DNA from 3 places in the Rahnella sp. BIGb0603 genome. Region 2 is predicted to be linked to each of the others. Evidence: predicted binding sites of a transcription regulator. Region 2 holds the regulator's gene; each other region holds the start of a gene.

Region 1 (6,970 bases), on a different contig from region 2:
CTTTCCGGATAGGTATGCACACAGATGTGGCTTTTATCGAGATGCGCAACCACGGAATTCGGCAGCGGGCCAGGATGTTCGGTGGTATCGACATCACAGGGGTCAATCGGCTCTTCGCTCACCAGAATCGTGACGCTGGCGCCCTGTGGTTCGTAATCCTGCCGCGCAACGTTAAGAATGTTAGCACCGATAATCGAACAGGTTTCGGTGAGGATCTCGGTTAAGCGGTTGGCGTTATATTCTTTGTCAATGTAGGCAATATAGCCGTCACGATCGGCTGCGCTTTTGGCGTAGCAGATATCGTAGATACAAAAACTCAGGCTTTTGGTCAGGTTATTGAAGCCATGCAGTTTTAGTTTTTGCAATTTAGTTCACCCCCTTACGGATGCGGTATCAGCGCGCAGCTGACAGGGCATTCAGTAAATACTGCGGCAACGCAAAGCTGCCGTGATGAATCGCCGGATTGTAATAGCGACAGGTAATGCCTGCGGCGTCGAAGCGCGCCTGCAATGTCTGGCTGTCGATCTGGCGGTAAGCCGGGTTATTGGTCGCCCAGGCGAAGGTCATGATGCCGCCGTAATAGGTCGGGATCGCGGCCTGATAGAAACTGACATCACTGAAATAGTGGCTCAGTTTGGTGTGGCTGTTGACCGCTTCATCCTGCTGAAGGAAGCAGACACCGTTTTGCGCCACGAAAATGCCGCCCGGTTTCAGGCAACGCGCGCAACCTTCGTAGAAGGCCGAGGTGAACAGGCTTTCTCCCGGACCGATCGGATCGGTGCAGTCGGAGATAATCACATCAAACGTTTCAGCGGTCTGATTCACGAAATTCACGCCATCTTCAATCACCAGATTGAAACGGGCATCATCGTAAGCACCGGCATTATGATTGGGCAGATACTGGCGGCAAAACTCCACCACGCCGGCATCAATTTCCACCATCGTGACCGATTCCACGCCTTTATGACGGCAGACTTCACGCAGCATTCCGCCGTCGCCACCGCCGATGATCAGCACTTTTTTGGCATCGCCGTGCGCCAGTAACGGAACGTGTGTCAGCATCTCGTGATAGATAAATTCATCACGTTCGGTGGTTTGCACCACGCCGTCGAGCGCCATCACGCGGCCCAGCGCCGCATTCTCAAAAATCACCAGATCCTGGTGTTCAGTTTTCTCACGGTACAACTCTTTTTCGACGCTGAAGTACTGGCCAAAATGGGCGTGCAGCGTCTCATACCATATTTCTTTGGGTGACGAGTTCCGGGACATGTCTTTGTTTCTCCTGAGCATTCGCAGCCATAAAAATGGGCGCACATGATAGCTAACTCTGCCTGCGCATGCACGGTTGAATTTCAAACAGATAAATTTAGCTTAATTGTAGCTGAGTGAGGTGTGACGCGGATCCGGAGAGGGGAAATGAAACGCTCCGGCATCAGACTGACGGAGCACTGCGGGGGAAATTTAGTTGGTATAAGCCAGCAGACTCAGTGAATCGCGTGCCAGAGATTTGCATTTGGCCGGTTTCGGAACTGCGATGCCGCTCAGGTCGCGATAGCTGTCTTCGCCCATTGCCTGCATATTGAAGCTGTTGTAGTTGCTCAGATCCCAGCGATTCTGCTGTGCGAAAAAGACGATCGCCCGTTTGATTTGGGTATTAGGCAACTGTTCGTAGCCGCAGTTATTTTTCAAATAAACGAAGACTGCGGTCAGATCCGCCAGATCTTCTGCTTCTGACTCACTCAACGCCTGACTGGCGGAGGAGAAGCCGAGCAGCGACAGTAACAGCAAACACAATGTTGTTCTTTTCATGGAAGTGTTCTTGTTCTTTTAGATTGAAAGATTAGAAAAACCTGGCTCAAAGCGAATCGAAATGACGTTACCATATTTGCGATGAGTGGCACCAAATTTCTTTTCTGCGTGCCCGCCACTTGACCTTCCCCTTAGTGGAGGGTTTAGGCTGTCGTACTATTATGGCAGTTTTATGCCGTTCGTCTGGCAATTTTCCATCATAAGGACTGAACATGAACCGTCGCGATTTCGTGAAGTGGACAACGCTCCTGGGCGCCGCCAGTACGTTACCCGGCTGGAGCCGGTTTGCGCTGGCCGCTGACCGCCCGGCGTTGCCCATTCCCACACTGCTTGAACCGGATGCCCGCAGCGCGATTTCGCTTTCCCTGCAACGTGGTCAGAGCCAGTTTCTGCCCGGGGTGAATACACAAACCTGGGGCGTGAACGGCAATCTGCTAGGGCCTGCGCTGCGCGTGCGGCGGGGCAAACCGCTCAATGTCACGGTCAAAAACAATCTGGACGTCGCGAGCACCGTTCACTGGCACGGGCTGGAAATTCCTGGTGACATTGACGGCGGTCCTCAGGGGCTGATCGCGCCGGGCCAGAGCCGCAGCGTGAGTTTGCAGCTCGAACAACCCGCCGCGACCTGCTGGTTTCACCCGCATCCGCATCAGACCAGCGGCTATCAGGTGGCAATGGGGCTGGCCGGATTAGTCCTGATTGAAGATGAAGGCAGCGACGCATTACAGATCCCGAAACGCTGGGGCGTGGATGATATCCCGGTCATTTTGCAGGACAAACGCCTCAGTGACGCCGGACAGATTGATTACCAGATGGACGTGATGACTGCCGCCATCGGCTGGTTCGGCGAGCACATGCTGACTAACGGCGCGATTTATCCGCAGCACGGCATTTCGCGCGGCTGGGTGCGCTTTCGTCTGCTTAACGGCTGCAATGCGCGCTCGCTGCACATCGCCACCAGCGACCAGCGGCCGATGTACGTGATCGCCAGCGACGGCGGTTTTCTTTCCGAGCCGGTAAAAGTCAGTGATTTGCCGTTGCTGATGGGGGAACGTTTTGAAGTGCTGATTGATTGCAGCGACGGTAAAGCGTTTGATCTGGTCACATTGCCGGTGAAACAAATGGGTATGACGCTGGCACCGTTCGACAAGCCGTTGCCGGTACTACGCATTCAGCCGACATTGACCCAAAGCGGCGGTTCACTGCCGGACACGCTGGTGCCGGTTCCGGCGCTGGTTTCTACTGATAATCTGCCGACCCGCTGGTTGCAACTGATGATGGATCCGCAACTGGATCAGCAGGGCATGGCGGCGCTGATGAAACGTTACGGTCACAGCGCGATGGCCGGCATGAGCATGGATCACGGCGGCGGTGATATGGATATGGCGGCGATGCCGGGGATGTCCGGTTCGGGCCCTGACGGCCACGGCGGTATGGCCGGAATGGACATGGGCAAAGTGGCCGGAAGTTACGATTTCATGCAGGGCAATAAAATCAACGGCAAAGCCTACGACATGAACGTGCCTGCGTTCGATGTGAAACAAGGGCAATACGAGAAATGGACGATTTCCGGCGAAGGCGACATGATGCTGCATCCGTTCCATATCCACGGCACACAGTTTCGTATTCTTTCTGAAAACGGCCAGCCGGTCGCGCCGCACCGTCAGGGCTGGAAAGATATCGTCCGCGTCGAAGGCGCCCGCAGCGAAGTGCTGGTGCGCTTCAGTCACCTGGCGGATAAACAGCATGCCTATATGGCGCATTGCCATCTGCTGGAACACGAAGATACCGGCATGATGCTCGCGTTTACGGTGTCGGCATAAGCTTCTTTCTAATTTCCTTTCTGTAATTCCCTGAAAAAATGGCCCGAGACTATTCTCCGGGCCATTTTTTTTACCCGCCATTCCCGCCCGTTTTAATTCTCTGCCAGTACCTGATTATAAAAATTTCATTTCGAAAGGTAAATCTTTCGAAATGTGATCAATATGGAATTATTATAAGTTCAATATGATTATATTTTCAGCGTGGAGTGACGAAACATGAAAGCTTAAAGCTCACGTATCCCTACAGGAGAACAAGATGATTGAAGTGATTACACACAGTGCCGAATGGTTTATCGGCCTGTTTCAAAAAGGGGGAGAGGTTTTTGTCGGTATGGTAACCGGCATTTTACCGCTCTTAATCAGTTTGCTGGTGGTCATGAATGCGCTGATCGTTTTTGTGGGTCAGCGCAGGATCGAACGTCTGGCGCAGCGCTGTGCCGGAAATCCGGTTTCACGTTATCTGTTGTTGCCGGTCATCGGCACATTTGTTTTTTGTAACCCGATGACGCTGAGTCTCGGGCGCTTCATGCCTGAGATTTACAAGCCGAGTTACTATGCGGCGGGTTCCTACAGCTGCCATTCCATGAACGGATTATTCCCGCACATTAATCCTGGCGAACTGTTCGTTTATCTCGGTGTGGCCAGCGGGCTGACCACGTTGGGATTACCGCTCGGGCCACTGGCGGTCAGCTATTTCCTCGTCGGCATGGTGACCAACTTCTTCCGGGGTTGGGTGACCGATCTCACGACGCGCATCTTCGAAAGGAAGATGGGCATTCAGCTTGATCGTCAGGTTCAACTTTAAACGCGGAGCAGAAAATGAGCGTTACCATTCGAATTAACCGGGGTGAAGGTGGCTGGGGCGGTCCGTTACTGATTGAGGCCGTACCAGGCAAAAAAATTGTGTATATCACGGCGGGCACGCGTCCGGCGATCGTCGACAAACTGGCGGAACTGACGGGTTGGGAAACCGTTGATGGTTTTAAAGAAGGTGAGCCCCCGGCAGAAGAAATCGGTGTGGCGGTGATCGACTGCGGCGGAACGCTGCGCTGCGGTATTTATCCAAAACGTCGGATCCCGACCGTGAACATCCATTCGACCGGCAAATCTGGCCCGCTGGCACAGTTTATTACAGAAGACATTTATGTCTCCGGTGTGCGTGAACACGACATCGTTTTCGATACCAGTGAACGCGAAAAACCGGCACCTGTGGACAGTAAACCCGCACCTACAGCGGCTGTGAGAGACTACGACACCACCAAAAAAATCACCGAGCAAAGTGACGGACTGCTGGCAAAAGTCGGAATGGGCATGGGATCGGGCGTCGCGGTGCTGTTCCAGGCGGGGCGCGATACCATTGATACGGTGCTCAAAACTATCCTGCCGTTTATGGCGTTTGTGGCGGCACTGATTGGCATCATTATGGCGTCTGGTCTTGGCGACCTGGTGGCGCACGGCCTGACGCCTCTGGCCAAAAGTCCTGTCGGACTGGTGTTGCTGGCGCTGATTTGCTCCTTCCCGCTGCTGTCTCCTTTCCTCGGCCCCGGTGCGGTGATCGCGCAGGTCATCGGCGTGCTGGTCGGCGTTCAGATCGGGCTGGGCAATATTCCGCCGCATCTGGCTTTACCGGCTCTCTTTGCGATTAACGCGCAGGCGGCTTGCGACTTCATTCCGGTCGGGCTTTCACTGGCAGAAGCCAAGCAGGACACCGTTCGCGTCGGTGTGCCGTCCGTGCTGGTCAGCCGTTTCCTCACCGGTGCCCCGACGGTGCTTATCGCCTGGGCCGCGTCCGCCTTCATCTATCAGTAAGGAGTCACCATGCAAACTATTTATCAAACCAGGATTACGCATATCGGAGACTTTGCCCGCGAGGCGTTATCCGATCAGATGCTGATTACATTCCGCGAAGGCGCACCGGCTGATATTCAGGATTATTGCTTTATTCATCAGCACGGCCAGACCGAAGGCGAACTGCATCGCGGAGCCTGCATGGAACTGGCTGATGTGCTTTATCCGGTGACCGCCGTGGGCGAGGTGGCGATGCAAAACCTGCGCGAACTCGGACATATCACACTGCGTTTTGACGGCAGCGCGGAGGCGGAATATCCCGGCTGCGTACATGTAAAAGGCGTAACGCCCGAAGACATTCCGCTGGGCAGCATATTGAAATTTATCGATTAACACTAAAGTCAGGAGTCAGTTATGGAACAGGTTGCAGTCGTGATCGGCGGTGGGCAGACGCTGGGCGCATTTCTCTGTCAGGGGCTGGCTGAATCCGGATATCGGGTTGCGGTGGCAGATCTGAATGAAAAGAATGCCGCAGAAGTTGCGGCACAGATTAATCAGCAGTTTGGAGACGAAAGGGCATTTGGATTTGTGGTCGATGCCACGAATGAAAGTAGCGTTGAAAAGCTGGCGAAGGCGGTGGATCAGACCTTTGGCGGCGTCAGTTTGCTGGTCTACAGCGCGGGAATGGCGAAGGCCTCGCCGATTACCGACTTTGCTCTCAATGATTTTGATCTCTCACTTCAGGTGAACCTGGTCGGGTATTTCCTTTGCGCCCGGGAGTTTTCCCGTCTGATGATCCGCGACCGAATTCCGGGTCGCATCATCCAGATCAACTCCAAATCCGGCAAAGTGGGCAGCAAACACAACGCGGGTTACAGTGCGGCGAAATTCGGCGGCGTGGGGCTGACGCAATCTCTGGCGCTGGATCTGGCGGAATACGGTATTACTGTCCATTCGCTGATGTTAGGGAACCTGCTGAAATCGCCGATGTTCCAGTCATTATTACCGCAATACGCTAAGAAACTCGGCATTCAGGCCGACGAAGTAGAACAGTATTACATTGATAAAGTGCCGCTCAAACGCGGTTGTGACTATCAGGATGTGCTGGATATGTTGTTGTTTTACGCCAGTGATAAAGCGTCTTACTGTACCGGCCAGTCAATCAATATTACCGGCGGCCAGGTGATGTTCTGATGCCATCCGCCCTTGTCTGAGACCGGGGCGGATTTTTTAAGGAGAAACCGATGACCTCGACTTCAGCACTGATTGCGTGCGCGATGCTGGCATGGGTAGCGCAGATTGTGTTGGGCTGGTGGCAGTTACAGCGTTTCAATCACGCGTTTGACCAGCTGTGTTTATGCGGTTCAGTGGGCGTCGGGCGTTCGGGCGGTCGCTTCAAACCGCGCGTTGTGCTGGCGCTGGCTTTCGATAAAGAAGAAAAGGTCTGCGCGGGTTTTCTGCTGCGCGGACTGACCATCTTTGCCCGTCCTCAGCCCTTTACTGCTCTTAATGGAATGAAACGCGAACAATTAATGACAGGTGTGATCTTC
Region 2 (6,970 bases):
TTGCGCGGCAAGGCCATCCGCTGGCAGATGCCACCACGCTCGACGAATTGCAATGCGCGCGCTGGGTGTTGCCGGAAACGGATATGGGTTACTACCAGCAGATTCAGCTTTCGATGAACGGCTTTAACGCACCAGCCGGGGAAACGCCGGTAAGAACGGATTCGGTAGTGTGCGGGCTGAATATGGTGTTGCAGTCGGATTATCTGACGATTGTGGCGAAGGCCATGCGCGCGCCGTTCGGCTTACAGGACAGGCTTTGCCTGCTCAATATCGATACGCTGCCGGAAGCGGAATATTGCGTGCTCTATTCGCAGAAATCGCCGCTGACGTTTGCCGCGCGGCGATTTCTGGATTTACTGCGAAGTCAGTGCCAGTCGTACCACTGGTCGTGACTTATTCGGCGTTCACTACTTCAAAACTGTGGGTGATTGTCGCGGCTTTGCCCAGCATCAGGGAAACGGAGCAATATTTTTCCGCAGACAGGCTGACTGCGCGTTCCACAATTTTATCCGTCAGGTCTTTGCCGGTGACGATGAAATGCAGGTTGATGTGCGTGAACAGACGCGGTGCTTCTTCGCGGCGCTGAGACGTCAGTTTCACTTCGCAGTCACGCACGTCGTTGCGGCCTTTTTGCAAAATAGACACTACATCAATCGCGCTGCAACCGCCCGCCGACATCAGCAACATTTCCATCGGGCTCGGGGCTTTGTCGCCCGCATTACCATCCATTGTGATCTGATGGCCCGACGCTGACTCACCTAAAAACGTCAGCCCTTCTACCCATTTTACGCGTGCGTGCATGTGCTCTTCTCCCGGTGGATAAATTCGTCAAATTTTCCCCTCAGACTACCCTTTCACCCAAAAACTGGCAACGTAACCCGATCGCCATCATGCTGAAGCGAGACAACAGAAGACAGCATTGCAAACCTGTGTTACAAACAAAGCCGAAACATACTTTCCAGTAAATTGCGGTGACGGTTTTTGCGGTTTAAGAACAGAACCCACGGTGTTAACAGCAATAATCAGGCTGTTTCACTCCGACATCCGCTTGCAGCATTTCTGGGGAGTTATATGCTGAAAGGGCGCTTTTTAAAGTAAGTGCCGTACAGGGAACTCTGAGCCCTGTGATTTTGGGCAGCGATAACAACAGAGGATAATAGCAAATGGTTCTCGGCAAGCCACAAACAGACCCGACTCTCGAATGGTTCCTGTCTCACTGTCATATACATAAGTATCCTTCTAAAAGTACGCTGATTCACCAAGGTGAAAAAGCCGAAACGCTGTACTACATCGTGAAAGGGTCGGTTGCCGTCCTGATTAAAGATGAAGAAGGCAAAGAAATGATACTGTCATACCTTAACCAAGGTGACTTCATCGGCGAGCTGGGACTCTTCGAAGAAGGGCAGGAACGCAGTGCCTGGGTGCGTGCTAAAACTGCCTGCGAAGTGGCTGAAATTTCTTATAAAAAATTCCGCCAGCTGATTCAGGTAAACCCGGATATTCTGATGCGTCTTTCCGCGCAGATGGCAAACCGTCTGCAAGTGACGTCAGAGAAAGTCGGCAATCTTGCCTTCCTCGACGTAACAGGCCGTATCGCGCAAACTTTGCTTAATCTGGCTAAACAGCCTGATGCAATGACCCATCCGGACGGGATGCAAATCAAGATAACCCGTCAGGAAATCGGCCAAATCGTCGGTTGTTCACGTGAAACAGTCGGACGTATTCTCAAAATGCTGGAAGATCAAAGCCTGATCTCCGCACACGGTAAAACGATTGTCGTTTACGGCACACGTTAATCCCTCAGAAATTGGCGCGACAGCTAACTGTCGCGCCTTTTTTATGGGCTAAGCTTTACGCATGACGCTATGGCGAAGACTGTTCTATCATCCCGAAGTTAACTACGCGCTGCGCCAGACGCTGGTGTTGTGCCTGCCTGTTGGCATTTGCTGGCTTTTTGGCAATCTGCAAATGGGTCTGCTGTTCTCTCTGTGTCCCGCCTGCTGCAATGTCGCGGGTCTGGATACGCCACACAAACGCTTTTTCAAACGTCTGATGGTCGGCGGCACGCTTTTTGCCCTGAGCAGCATTCTGCTGCAAGTGATGCTGGAAAGCTGGCACATTCCCCTGCCGCTCATCATGCTGTCGCTGGCGTTACTGCTGGGCGTGACCGGTGAAATCAGCCCGCTGCATGCGCGTCTGTTGCCCGGTGCGCTGGTGGCGACCATCTTCACGCTGAGCATGGTGGGTCTGCGTCCGATGTGGCAAGCTCCGGCGCTGTTCGCCGCAGGCACCGCCTGGTACGGTATCTTTAACTGGGCGTGGTTTCGTATTTCAAAAGAACAACCGATGCGCGAAACCCTCAGCCAGCTCTATCTGCAACTGGCAGATTACTTCGAGGCGAAATACAGCCTGCTGACGCAACACACCGATCCTGAAACCGCGCTACCGCCACTGCTGGCGCGTCAGCAACAGGTTATCGATCTGATTGCCCTGCTTTATCAGCAACTGCACATGCTGCCGCAACACGGACATCATCATCACCATAAGCGACTGTTCCAGCGTTTTCAGGTCGCACTCGATTTGCAGGAACACATCACGGTGAGCCTGCATCAGCCGGAAGAAGTGCAAAAGCTGGTGGAAGAAAGCCACGCCGAAGCGGTTATACGACGTAATGCGCAGGTGATCTCCGCCCGTCTGCGGGTCATCGCTGATGACATTCTTTATCACCGTTTATCCGGGCGATTTACGATGGCCAACGAACTGGCCGCGCTGGAGAAAATCGCCGCGCGCAATCCGGAGAATCCGGTCGGTCAATTTTGCTATTACCATTTCAGCCGCATTGCGCGTTTATTGCGGACACAACGTCCGCTGTACCGACGCGATCTGATGAACACTCAGCCCCGCTTACCTTTCTGGCCGGCATTGAAAAGTTATCTTTCCTTTAAATCGGTCGCGCTGCGCAATGCTGCCCGGCTGGGCATCATCCTGGCGATTGGCAGCAGCCTTGGTCTGTTTTTCAATCTGCCCAAGCCCTACTGGATTTTGCTGACCATCATGCTGGTCAGCCAGAACGGCTATAACGCCACGCGCGTACGTATCCAGCATCGTGCGCTGGGGACGCTGGCCGGATTACTGATTGCATCCGGATTGCTGAAGCTGGAATTACCCGAAAGCACCACGTTGCTCTGCATGCTGCTGATTACTTTGTTGTCCTACACGGTTTTACGCAAAAACTACGGGCTGGCAATGGTAGGTATGACAGTGACAGCCGTGTATACCCTGCAACTGCTGGCGATGAATGGCGTACATTTTCTCGTACCACGGCTGATAGATACGCTGATCGGCTGTGCGCTGGCTTTCGGCGGCACCATCTGGTTGTGGCCGCAATGGCAAAGCGGTTTGCTGCGCCAGAATGCGCATCAGGCGCTGGAAACCTATCAGAACGCAATCCGGTTGCTGCTTGAGGAAAATCCGGATACCGCGAAACTCGCCTACACCCGAATGCAGGTCAATCAGGCGCATAATAAACTGTTCACCTCACTGAATCAGGCAATGCAGGAACCGGGCTTTAACTCGCATTATCTGGCGGATATGCGTCTGTGGGTGACGCACAGTCAGTTTATTGTCGAGCACATCAATGCGATGACTATTCTCGCCCGCGAGCACTACATGCTGCCGGAGAAACTGGCGACGGAGTATTTGCAGACCTGCGAAATCGCGCTGCAAAGCTGTCAGCAGCGGTTGCTTTACGACGGGCCCGGTGGTGAGAACACCTTGTTTAATGCGCCGGAGCTGCATCCGGATATGCCGCTGACCGAAATGGAACGCCACCTGCGGAGGGTGATATCGCATCTGAGTGTGATGCATACTATTTCGTCACTGGCGTGGAAGCAGAGACCACATCATGGGATCTGGTTAACGCGGCGGGCGTAATTTATAACTCCCTCCCCTGCGAAAGGGAGGGGTGGGGTATTAAGGTCGGCTTAATTGTCTGAGTTGCCCTCAAACCAACACCCCATCCCAGCCTTCCCCTCGTGAAAGGGGAAGGAGCAAAAGCAAAACCGTTCAGCCATTGCAGGATAGAAGTAAAACGTCGATCTCCCCTTCGCAAGGGGGGAGCAGTCAGCCTGTAACTTTTGCCACAGCTTTCTCAAAGCGCCCCATCCCTTCTTCAATATCCGCGAAGTCGATAACCAGTGATGGTGCAAACCGGATCACATTCGGGCCCGCCACCAGCATCATCAACCCGAACTCAGCGGCGGCGGCATGAAACTCTCCGGCGCGGTTTTTGAAGGCATCCGACAGCTCGGCGCCAATCAGCAACCCCTGGCCGCGGAATTCGCTAAAGACAGAATATTTCTGGTTGATGGCATCCAGCGCGCTGATGAATTTCTCGCGGCGTTCATTGATACCGGCCAGCACGTCTGGCGTATTGATAATATCCAGTGCGGCTTCGGCGACGGCACAGGCCAGCGGGTTACCGCCGTAGGTGGTGCCATGTTTGCCCGGCTCCATCACCGATGCAACGTCTTCCGTTGCCAGCATGGCGCTGACAGGGAAACCGCCGCCCAGCGCTTTGGCTGTGGTCAGAATGTCCGGCGTCACGCCGTAATGCATGTAGCTGAACAACTTACCGCTACGCCCCATACCGCTTTGCACTTCATCGAGCACCAGCAGTGCCTGATGTTTGTCGCAAAGTTCACGCAGCCCTTGCAGGAATTCTTTGGTGGCCGGTGTCACCCCGCCTTCGCCCTGAACGGGTTCGACCACAATTGCGCAGGTATGGTCGTCGATCACCGCTTTTACCGCGTCCAGATCGTTGAAGGGCACATGTACGATGTCAGCAGGTTTCGGGCCGAAGCCGTCGGAATATTTCGGCTGTCCGCCGACTGAAACGGTAAACAACGTGCGGCCATGGAAAGCGTTATGGAAAGCGATGATCTTACTTTTGTACGGGCTGTGGCGGTGGGAAGCATAATAGCGCGCAAGTTTGAATGCGGCCTCATTAGCTTCAGCGCCGGAGTTGGCAAAAAATACGCGGTCGGCAAAAGTGGCGTCGATCAACTTCTGAGCCAGTCGCAGAGCGGGTTCGTTGGTAAATACGTTACTGACATGCCACAGAGTTTCACCCTGTTCATGCAAGGCTTTAACCAGTGCCGGATGACAATGTCCCAGCGCCGTTACCGCGATACCGCCAGCGAAATCAACGTATTCGGTGCCCTGCTGGTCCCACACGCGGCTGCCTTTGCCCTTCACCGGAATGAATTTCGCAGGTGAATAAACCGGCAAAATCACTTTGTCGAATGTGCCCCGATCTACCGCTGATTTTTCTGCCATAACCGTTTTCCCTTACTAAAGTAATATGAAAATATAATCACAAAATATGCATAAAAAATCACGCACAGGCAAACAGAAATCACACCTGATGGGTAAGTAATTTTATCAGCAAGATTAACTGATTAGATTTTAAGGAAATTATCCAGAAGCTGATGCCCCTGTTCACTCAGAATGCTTTCCGGATGAAACTGAACGCCATGCAGCGGTAAGGTTTTGTGCATGATGCCCATAATTTCGTCGCGCTGGCCTTCGCGCTCAGTCCACGCGGTGACGTCAAAGCAATCGGGCAGCGTTTCGGGCGCAATCACCAGGGAATGGTAGCGCGTCACCGTCAGCGGATTATTCAGCCCGGTAAAAACGCTGTTGCCGGTATGGCAGATGGGAGAAGTTTTGCCATGAATGGCCTGGCGGGCGCGGACGATCTTTGCGCCGAATGCCTGCGCCATTGCCTGATGCCCGAGGCAGACGCCGAGTACCGGCAGTTGACCGGCAAAATGGGTGATGGCTTGCAGGGAAATTCCCGCCTGATCGGGCGTACACGGGCCGGGCGAAATCACCAGATGTGACGGGGAAAGCTGTTCGATATCCGCAATCGTCAGCTGATCGTTACGCACCACGCTGACTTTTGCCCCCAGCTCGCAAAAATATTGGTAGAGGTTGTAGGTAAACGAGTCGTAGTTGTCGATCAGCAGCAGCATGGTCAATCCCGGTAAAGTCGAAAAATTTACCGGGTAATTCTACGCATTTTTATCCGCAGGCTTCAGCCTTTTTGTCGATCAAGGTGCGCCGGTCAATGTGCCTCATCGATTTCACTGATCACCTGATTAAAAATCGCCACCAGGTCTGTTTCATCGCCAAAAACCGCCGTTTTGTTGGCGGCCAGCCAGCGCTCACGCCCGACTTTGGCCCACTCAATGTCATAACCGGCGTGGATAACCAGCTGCTCGATGAATATTCTCAGCGCGCGCCCGTTACCTTCCCGGAATGGATGCAACAGGTTCAGGCCGGTGTAATAGTGCGCCAGCCGTTCTGCCAGATTATCGTGCGGCCATCCGACCAGAAACTCCTCTTCTTCGAGTTCCTGCATCAGCGCGTTGCCTTCATTTTCGATGTATTCGAAATGGCAAAACTGCGTATCGTCTTTATAAATATCGATTTCGCGGAACTTGCCCGCCCACGGATAGATATCCTGGAACAGGGAAAGATGGATAGCGCACAGATGCGGTAAGCCCATGGTGGCCGGGCCGAGCGGCATGGCGGCGGCGCGCAGTGCGGTGAAAGCCAGTTCGGCCTGCAACAGACGATGTTCCTCCCGGATCCCGAGGCTGTTTTTCAGAACGTTGATGCCGGGATAGTAGTAAGGATCGGCACCTGCCACGAGTTTATCGTTCATAGTGCCTCCTCAGCTCGGACAAGCGCTGCGAAATTTGTTCGTTATCCAGCGTGACGGCTTCAACCTGCAAACCATCAAGCAGACTGCTGGCCTGAAAGTTCTCCCGCTGACGTTCGCGAAAGAGTTTTTCCTGCTGTCTGAGGGTCATTTTTTTCGCCATATTTCCTCCCCGGATATGGCCATTCGGGCGCATACCTTGTGAAGGTAAGTATAGACAGAGAAAAAAGGGCACCCGGCTGA
Region 3 (6,970 bases), on a different contig from region 2:
AAAACTATCCGATGATGCGTCTGGTTCAGGGCGACGTCGGTTCAGGTAAAACGCTGGTAGCGGCACTTGCCGCGCTTTGTGCGATTGCGCAGGGTCAGCAGGTCGGGCTGATGGCGCCCACAGAATTACTCGCCGAGCAGCATGCTAATAATTTCCGTCAGTGGTTCGAACCGCTGGGTATTCAGGTCGGATGGCTGGCCGGAAAACAAAAAGGCAAAGCCAGACTGGCGCAGCAGGATGCGATTGCCAGTGGTCAGGTTTCGATGGTCGTCGGGACTCACGCGATCTTTCAGGAACAGGTTCTGTTCTCCTCATTATCGCTGGTGATCATTGATGAACAACACCGCTTTGGCGTTCATCAGCGGCTGGCACTATGGGAGAAAGGTCTGCAACAGGGATTCCATCCGCATCAGCTGATCATGACCGCAACGCCAATCCCGAGAACGCTGGCGATGACCGCTTACGCCGATTTGGATACGTCTGTAATCGATGAACTTCCACCTGGCAGAACGCCGGTAACGACGGTTGCGATCCCTGATACTCGCCGCAGCGATATCATCAGCCGCGTGAAAAGCGCCTGTGAGCAGGAAAACCGCCAGGCTTACTGGGTTTGTACGCTGATTGAAGAATCCGAAATGCTGGAAGCTCAGGCAGCGGAAGCCACATGGGAAGGGCTGAAAGAAGCGCTGCCTGCGCTGAATATCGGGCTGGTTCATGGCCGGATGAAAGCGCAGGAAAAACAAGCCGTTATGCAGGCGTTCAAAAAGGGCGAGGTGCAGCTTCTGGTGGCGACAACCGTCATCGAAGTGGGCGTCGACGTGCCCAACGCCAGCCTGATGATCATCGAAAACCCGGAGCGCCTCGGGCTGGCGCAGTTACACCAGCTACGTGGCCGCGTCGGGCGTGGTGCTGTCGCATCCCACTGCGTGTTGTTATACAAAACACCGCTCAGCAAAACAGCGCAGAAGCGCTTGCAGGTTTTACGCGACAGCAACGATGGTTTTGTCATTGCTCAGCAGGATTTAGAAATCCGCGGGCCGGGTGAATTACTGGGCACGCGCCAGACAGGTAGCGCTGAATTTAAAGTGGCTGACTTGCTGCGCGATCAGGCTATGATCCCCGACGTACAGCGCATTGCACGATATCTCCAGCAGCAGTTCCCCGATCATGCCAAAGCGCTAATTGAGCGCTGGCTGCCGGAAAGAGTGCGTTATACCAACGCATAATTCTTATGCTTTTCGACTTTTCTTTTTCTATCTGAAACGCCAAAACATTATTGAAAATGATATTTTGGCTTCAATGTATTAACTCAACTTTTGCTCATTTCTGCCTCAAAACCATCAAGCCTTCTGGTTATTTGATGACCTTCACAGACTGGGGTAAAGTCGGTAACCGGTTTCACACCCCGCCACTACACTGATGATAATTAAGGTAAGCCTGTCAGTTCCCCTCACCATAAGGCCAAAATCATCATGAGTATCAGCCAGTCCCTCTTTGATTTTATAGAACAGAAAATCAGCCCGTTTGCGGCCCGGTTATCTTCCCAGCGCCATGTCATGGCGGTGCGTGACGGGTTTATTTCAGCAATGCCGTTTATGATTGTTGGGTCCTTTTTGCTGGTTTTTGTACATCCACCTTTCTCTCCTGAATCCTCATGGGGATTTGCCCGAAGCTGGCTGGAATTGTCGGCAAAATATGAAGTACAGATTCTGACGCCATTTAATATGACGATGGGGATTATGTCGATCTACATCGCTGCGGCCATTGCCTACAATCTGGCGCGAAGCTACAAGCTTGACCCGTTTATGACCGCGATGCTGTCGCTGATGTCTTTTCTGCTGGTGGCTGCGCCTCAGATTGATGAAAAAATGTCTACAGCCGCACTGGGCGGCGTAGGGATTTTCACCGCAATTCTGGTGGCGATTTATGTGACCGAACTGACACGCTTGCTGAAAAAATACAATATTGGCATACGTTTACCCGAGCAGGTTCCTTCCAACATCAAGCATTCGTTTGATTTGCTGATCCCGATTATTGCGGTGGTGGTGACTCTTTTCCCGCTGAGTTTGCTGGTGCAGTCGGGCTTCGACATGCTGTTACCGCAGGCAATTATGGCGCTGTTCGAGCCGTTGATTTCCGCCGCTGACTCCCTGCCCGCCGTACTTCTGGCGGTACTGATTTGCCATCTGCTGTGGTTCGCCGGTATTCATGGTTCGGCTATCGTGTCAGGAATGTTGCAGGCTTTCTGGCTAACCAATCTGGGGTTGAACCAAACGGATCTCGCCGCAGGTTTGCCGATGACGCACATCATGACCGAAGCGTTCTGGAACTTCCTGATCGTCATCGGCGGCTCCGGCGCGACAATGGGACTGGTGCTGCTGTTTTGCCGCAGTAAGTCCGCGCATCTGCGTACAATGGGGAAACTCAGCCTGGTTCCCAGCTGCTTTAACATCAATGAGCCGGTGATTTTCGGCACGCCGATTGTCATGAATCCGGTATTTTTCATTCCCTTCCTGCTGGCACCGATGGTGAATGCCGTTATTGCCTACACCGCTGTCTCAACCGATCTTCTGCCGCATATGATTTCGCTGGTTCCCTGGACGTCCCCTGCGCCGATAGGTGCTGCCTGGGCAATGGGTTGGGACTTTAAAGTGTCACTTCTGGTCATCATGCTGATGGCGCTTTCGATGGTGATTTACTATCCGTTCTTCAAGGTTTATGAGAAGCAGTTGCTGACGCAGGAAAAAGCAGCGGAAGCTGAAGCCGTGTTTACGGAAAAAGCAGAGGCTACTCAGTAAGCGATAAGTGAAGAAACAGAAAGCCTGAAACAGGCGCCGTAGCTTTTATCCCGGCGCCTGTTTTTCTTCAGTCTCCCACCGGAATTACCCGATTTCCCGTACAAAACGGAACAAGACCTTCTCAGAAAAAACCTCAGCCGGGCAAACAGTTCACAAAAGATTTTTTAACGAAGATTTCACAGTTTAAATTGTCGTTAGCAAACGTTTGCTTTTGTCGCGTATTTCAATAAAAATGCCCGCTTTGCCGCTTATTGGAATGCCATAACATGAGTTCGCAAACCACAGAACAAGACTCTCAGCAACCAGACCTTTCCCCCCAGCCAAAAAGTGAACTGATTTACCGGCTCGAAGACCGTCCGCCAATACCTCAGACTCTCTTTGCCGCCTGTCAGCATTTACTGGCGATGTTTGTCGCGGTGATCACCCCCGCATTACTGATTTGTCAGGCGCTGGGATTACCTGCGCAGGACACTCAGCACATTATCAGCATGTCGCTATTTGCTTCGGGCCTGGCTTCCATTCTGCAAATTAAAACCTGGGGTCCCGTCGGTTCCGGACTGCTTTCAATTCAGGGCACCAGCTTTAACTTTGTCTCGCCGCTGATTATGGGCGGTCTGGCACTGAAAAACGGCGGCGCTGACGTTCCGACAATGATGGCCGCGCTCTTCGGCACATTGATGCTGGCGTCCTGCACCGAAATCGTTTTGTCGCGTTTCCTGCACCTTGCACGCCGCGTCATCACCCCGCTGGTTTCCGGCATCGTCGTCATGATTATCGGTCTTTCGCTGATTCAGGTCGGGCTGACGTCAATTGGTGGCGGCTATGCGGCGATGAGTAATCATACTTTTGGCGCGCCTAAAAACCTGATTCTGGCCGCCGTCGTTCTGATGGTTATCATTCTGCTCAACCGCCAGCGTAATCCGTATATGCGTGTCGCTTCTCTGGTTATCGCCATGGCGGTAGGGTATCTGGCGGCCTGGATGATGGGCATGTTGCCTGACGTGGCACCAGCCGCGCAGAGCAACTGGATTACGTTACCGACGCCGTTGTATTACGGCCTTGGCTTCGACTGGAATCTGCTCATCCCGCTGATGCTTATCTTTATGGTGACGTCGCTGGAAACCATCGGTGATATCACTGCGACATCTGACGTTTCCGAGCAGCCGGTCAGTGGCCCTCTGTACATGAAGCGCATCAAAGGCGGCGTGCTGGCTAACGGCCTGAACTCAATGCTCTCTGCCGTATTCAATACCTTCCCTAACTCCTGTTTCGGCCAGAACAACGGCGTGATTCAGCTGACCGGCGTAGCCAGCCGTTATGTTGGCTTCGTGGTTGCGCTGATGCTGATCGTACTGGGGCTTTTCCCTGCGGTTGCCGGGTTTGTGCAGCACATTCCTGAGCCCGTTTTAGGCGGCGCAACCATCGTGATGTTCGGTACGATTGCCGCTTCCGGCGTGCGTATTGTTTCCCGCGAGCGCCTGAACCGCCGCGCGATTATGATCATGGCGCTTTCACTGGCCGTCGGCATGGGCGTTTCCCAGCAGCCGCTGATCCTGCAATTCGCGCCAGACTGGATTAAAACGCTGCTGTCATCCGGCATCGCGGCGGGCGGGATTACTGCGATAGTTCTGAATCTGGTTTTCCCTCACGAAAAGTAATCACGGGATGTAATCCACGTGCAACAGCGGCAGCGGGTCTGGAACCCCTGCCGCTTTTTATTGTCTCCCTTCTGCTAACCTGTTGAGAAAAGTCGCTGTTTGCGGCATAAACAAAGAATCTTTTTTCCTTTTTCCCGTTACAGGGCTCCAGACGATGAGATTTATCGGTAAAATTTTGCTGACGTTCGCCTTACTTCTGGTGCTGGCGATCGTACTGGTGTACGTCCTATTACAAACCCGCTGGGCTGCCGGCTGGGTCAGCCGCTGGATAAGCGACAACAGCGAGTACCGGCTCTCGGTAGAAAAGCTGGATCACAACTGGTCAATGCCTGGCCGCATCACGCTGACGAATGTCATCTTCGGGCAAAAAAATCAGCCTGAAATTCTGAACGCCGGAGAAGTGGATCTCGATTTGAGCTGGCGTCAGATTACTGACCCTTACTTTTTCGATCACGTTGTTCTGGCCAATGGCCGCCTGAACGTGAGCCCTTCAGCCATCAAGCTGCCCTTACAGGCCAATACGCTGCAACTGAGCAAGATGGCACTGACCGGCAATACCGCAGGCCTCGATATTCAGGGGCAGCAAATTAATGCCGGTATTTCGCCGTGGCAACCGAAACCGAATCAGCTTTTGGGTGATAAAGCCGATTTCCAGCTGAGCGCATTGAGCCTGACCGTAAACGGGCTTCCGGCTGAAAACGTGCTGATTCAGGGCAATATCAACAACAAGAATCTGACACTGAGTAATTTTGGTGGCGATCTGGCGCGCGGTCAGCTGACCGGTAAAGCGACGCAGGACGCCGACGGCAGCTGGAATATCGAGAATCTGCGTCTGAGCAATGTCCGCCTGCAAACGTCAAAATCGCTTTCTGCATTCTTTGATGATTTCCAGACATTGCCGAAAGTGACGATTCAGCGCCTGGATCTGATCGACGCCCGGCTGCAAGGCACTGACTGGGCTTTCAGTGATGTCGACCTTTCCGTGCAAGACCTGACGCTGGAGAAAGGCGACTGGCAAAGCGATGACGGCGAAATCACGCTGAACGCGACGGACATGATTGACGGTAATCTGCATATTCAGGATCCAATCATCAGCCTCGACCTTTCCCCGCAGGGAATTTCCATCAAACAGGCCACCGCACGCTGGGAGCGTAGCTTGCTGAGAACGACCGGTAACTGGCTGCGTGCGAACAAACGTCTGCAGCTGGATGAGCTTTCCGTTGCCGGGCTGGAATACACGCTGCCTCAGAACTGGAAACAACTCTGGCTTCAGGCGTTGCCGGCTCCGCTGGCCGAAATTTCTGTCAGCCGGTTCATCGCTAACCGTAACCTGATTATCGATATCAACCCGCAATTCCCGTTCCAAATCACAGCGCTTGATGGTTTGGGCAGTAATTTGTTGCTGGCGCGCGACCATCAGTGGGGAGTCTGGGGCGGGAAGCTGAATCTCAACGCCAGTGAAGCGACGTTCAACCGTAATGATGTTCGCCGCCCTTCCATAACGCTGGATGCGAACGACAGTCAGGTGAATATTTCCGAGCTGAGCGCCTTCACCAAAGAAGGATTACTGGAAGCGACGGCAACGGTAGATCAGCAACCACAGCGCCATTTCTCCGTGAAAATGACAGGACGTGCGGTGCCGGCAAATGAGCTGGAAAACTGGGGATGGCCGCACCTGGCGCTGGACGGTAATGCCAATATGCAGCTCAATTTGCAAGGTCAAATGCCCGCCAATGTCGATTTCAAACCGACACTCAGAGGCACTTTGCAGGTTACCGGCAGCAACGGACAGACTTTGAATCAGCAAATGGTTAACGGGCTGGTTTCAGGCGCTGCGCCGGAATAATCAATTCCGCATCTGAACGTAAAAAGGCACCGTTTGCACGGTGCCTTTTTGTTTTTACGGAAAGCGAATCAGTTGATTTCAGGTTCCAGCGGCGCGCCGGGAGCGGCGGGAAGAACAAGATAAGTGCCTTCAAACACGGCGCCGTCAGTCTCGTCGCCGTATAAATTAACTTCAAGCTGCACGCGCGCTTTGCGTCCGCGGGCCAGCCGGTCAAGGTCGCCCCGGACAGAGCCCAAATCGGCGATGGCACGCGGTCTGCCGGTCACCGGCGTGCTGTAACGGATATGCGCATCGGCCAGCACGATAGTGCCGCCCAGATGGCGCTCACGCAGCAATAACCAGATGAGTCCCCAGCCGGTCAGTGTGGCCAGCGAGAATAAGCTACCCGCAAACAAGGTGTGATGAGGATTCTGATTGCCCGTTTCCGGCATCGTGGTTACGAATCTCTGGCCGGTGTACTGGCTGATACGCACACCCATTTTTTCACTCAACGGGATGTGATCGTACCAGGCCTGCTGCAACTGACCGCACCAGTCTGGGCGGTGTAAAATATCGTCCAGCGTTTCAATGGGTTTAATCATCAGGAAATGGCGAACCGGTGTCGTTTGTGGCGTGGTGATTTCGCCCTGATTCACAAAACCCAGCTTGGCGAAGAATTCCACGGCATC

Evidence for each region. The regulator CRP, encoded in region 2, controls carbon source genes, mostly activating them, when cyclic AMP is high. The targets are predictions, from matches to a motif close to ATGTGANNNNNNTCACAT.
Region 1: the regulator CRP is predicted to act here: its motif matches at 3,784-3,801, upstream of M2403_RS12545 (PTS glucitol/sorbitol transporter subunit IIC).
Region 3: the regulator CRP is predicted to act here: its motif matches at 1,356-1,373, upstream of M2403_RS23935 (PTS sugar transporter subunit IIC).

What each region holds. Positions count from the first base shown of each region.
Region 1 covers NZ_JANUEX010000004.1:241,323-248,292, reverse strand. The annotation lists gene speD (adenosylmethionine decarboxylase) at 1-365, opposite strand, end outside; gene speE (polyamine aminopropyltransferase) at 394-1,269, opposite strand; gene M2403_RS12555 (YacC family pilotin-like protein) at 1,462-1,809, opposite strand; gene cueO (multicopper oxidase CueO) at 2,022-3,632, shown strand; gene M2403_RS12545 (PTS glucitol/sorbitol transporter subunit IIC) at 3,889-4,437, shown strand; gene M2403_RS12540 (PTS glucitol/sorbitol transporter subunit IIB) at 4,452-5,441, shown strand; gene srlB (PTS glucitol/sorbitol transporter subunit IIA) at 5,451-5,813, shown strand; gene srlD (sorbitol-6-phosphate dehydrogenase) at 5,835-6,614, shown strand; gene gutM (transcriptional regulator GutM) at 6,665-6,970, shown strand, end outside.
Region 2 covers NZ_JANUEX010000009.1:27,811-34,780, forward strand. The annotation lists gene M2403_RS20655 (LysR substrate-binding domain-containing protein) at 1-392, shown strand, start outside; gene M2403_RS20660 (OsmC family protein) at 394-801, opposite strand; gene crp (cAMP-activated global transcriptional regulator CRP) at 1,164-1,796, shown strand; gene M2403_RS20670 (YccS/YhfK family putative transporter) at 1,858-3,933, shown strand; gene M2403_RS20675 (aspartate aminotransferase family protein) at 4,123-5,337, opposite strand; gene M2403_RS20680 (aminodeoxychorismate synthase component II) at 5,460-6,035, opposite strand; gene M2403_RS20685 (putative adenosine monophosphate-protein transferase Fic) at 6,128-6,730, opposite strand; gene M2403_RS20690 (YhfG family protein) at 6,720-6,890, opposite strand.
Region 3 covers NZ_JANUEX010000013.1:19,271-26,240, reverse strand. The annotation lists gene recG (ATP-dependent DNA helicase RecG) at 1-1,226, shown strand, start outside; gene M2403_RS23935 (PTS sugar transporter subunit IIC) at 1,473-2,798, shown strand; gene M2403_RS23930 (uracil-xanthine permease family protein) at 3,065-4,456, shown strand; gene M2403_RS23925 (AsmA family protein) at 4,611-6,302, shown strand; gene fabY (fatty acid biosynthesis protein FabY) at 6,371-6,970, opposite strand, start outside.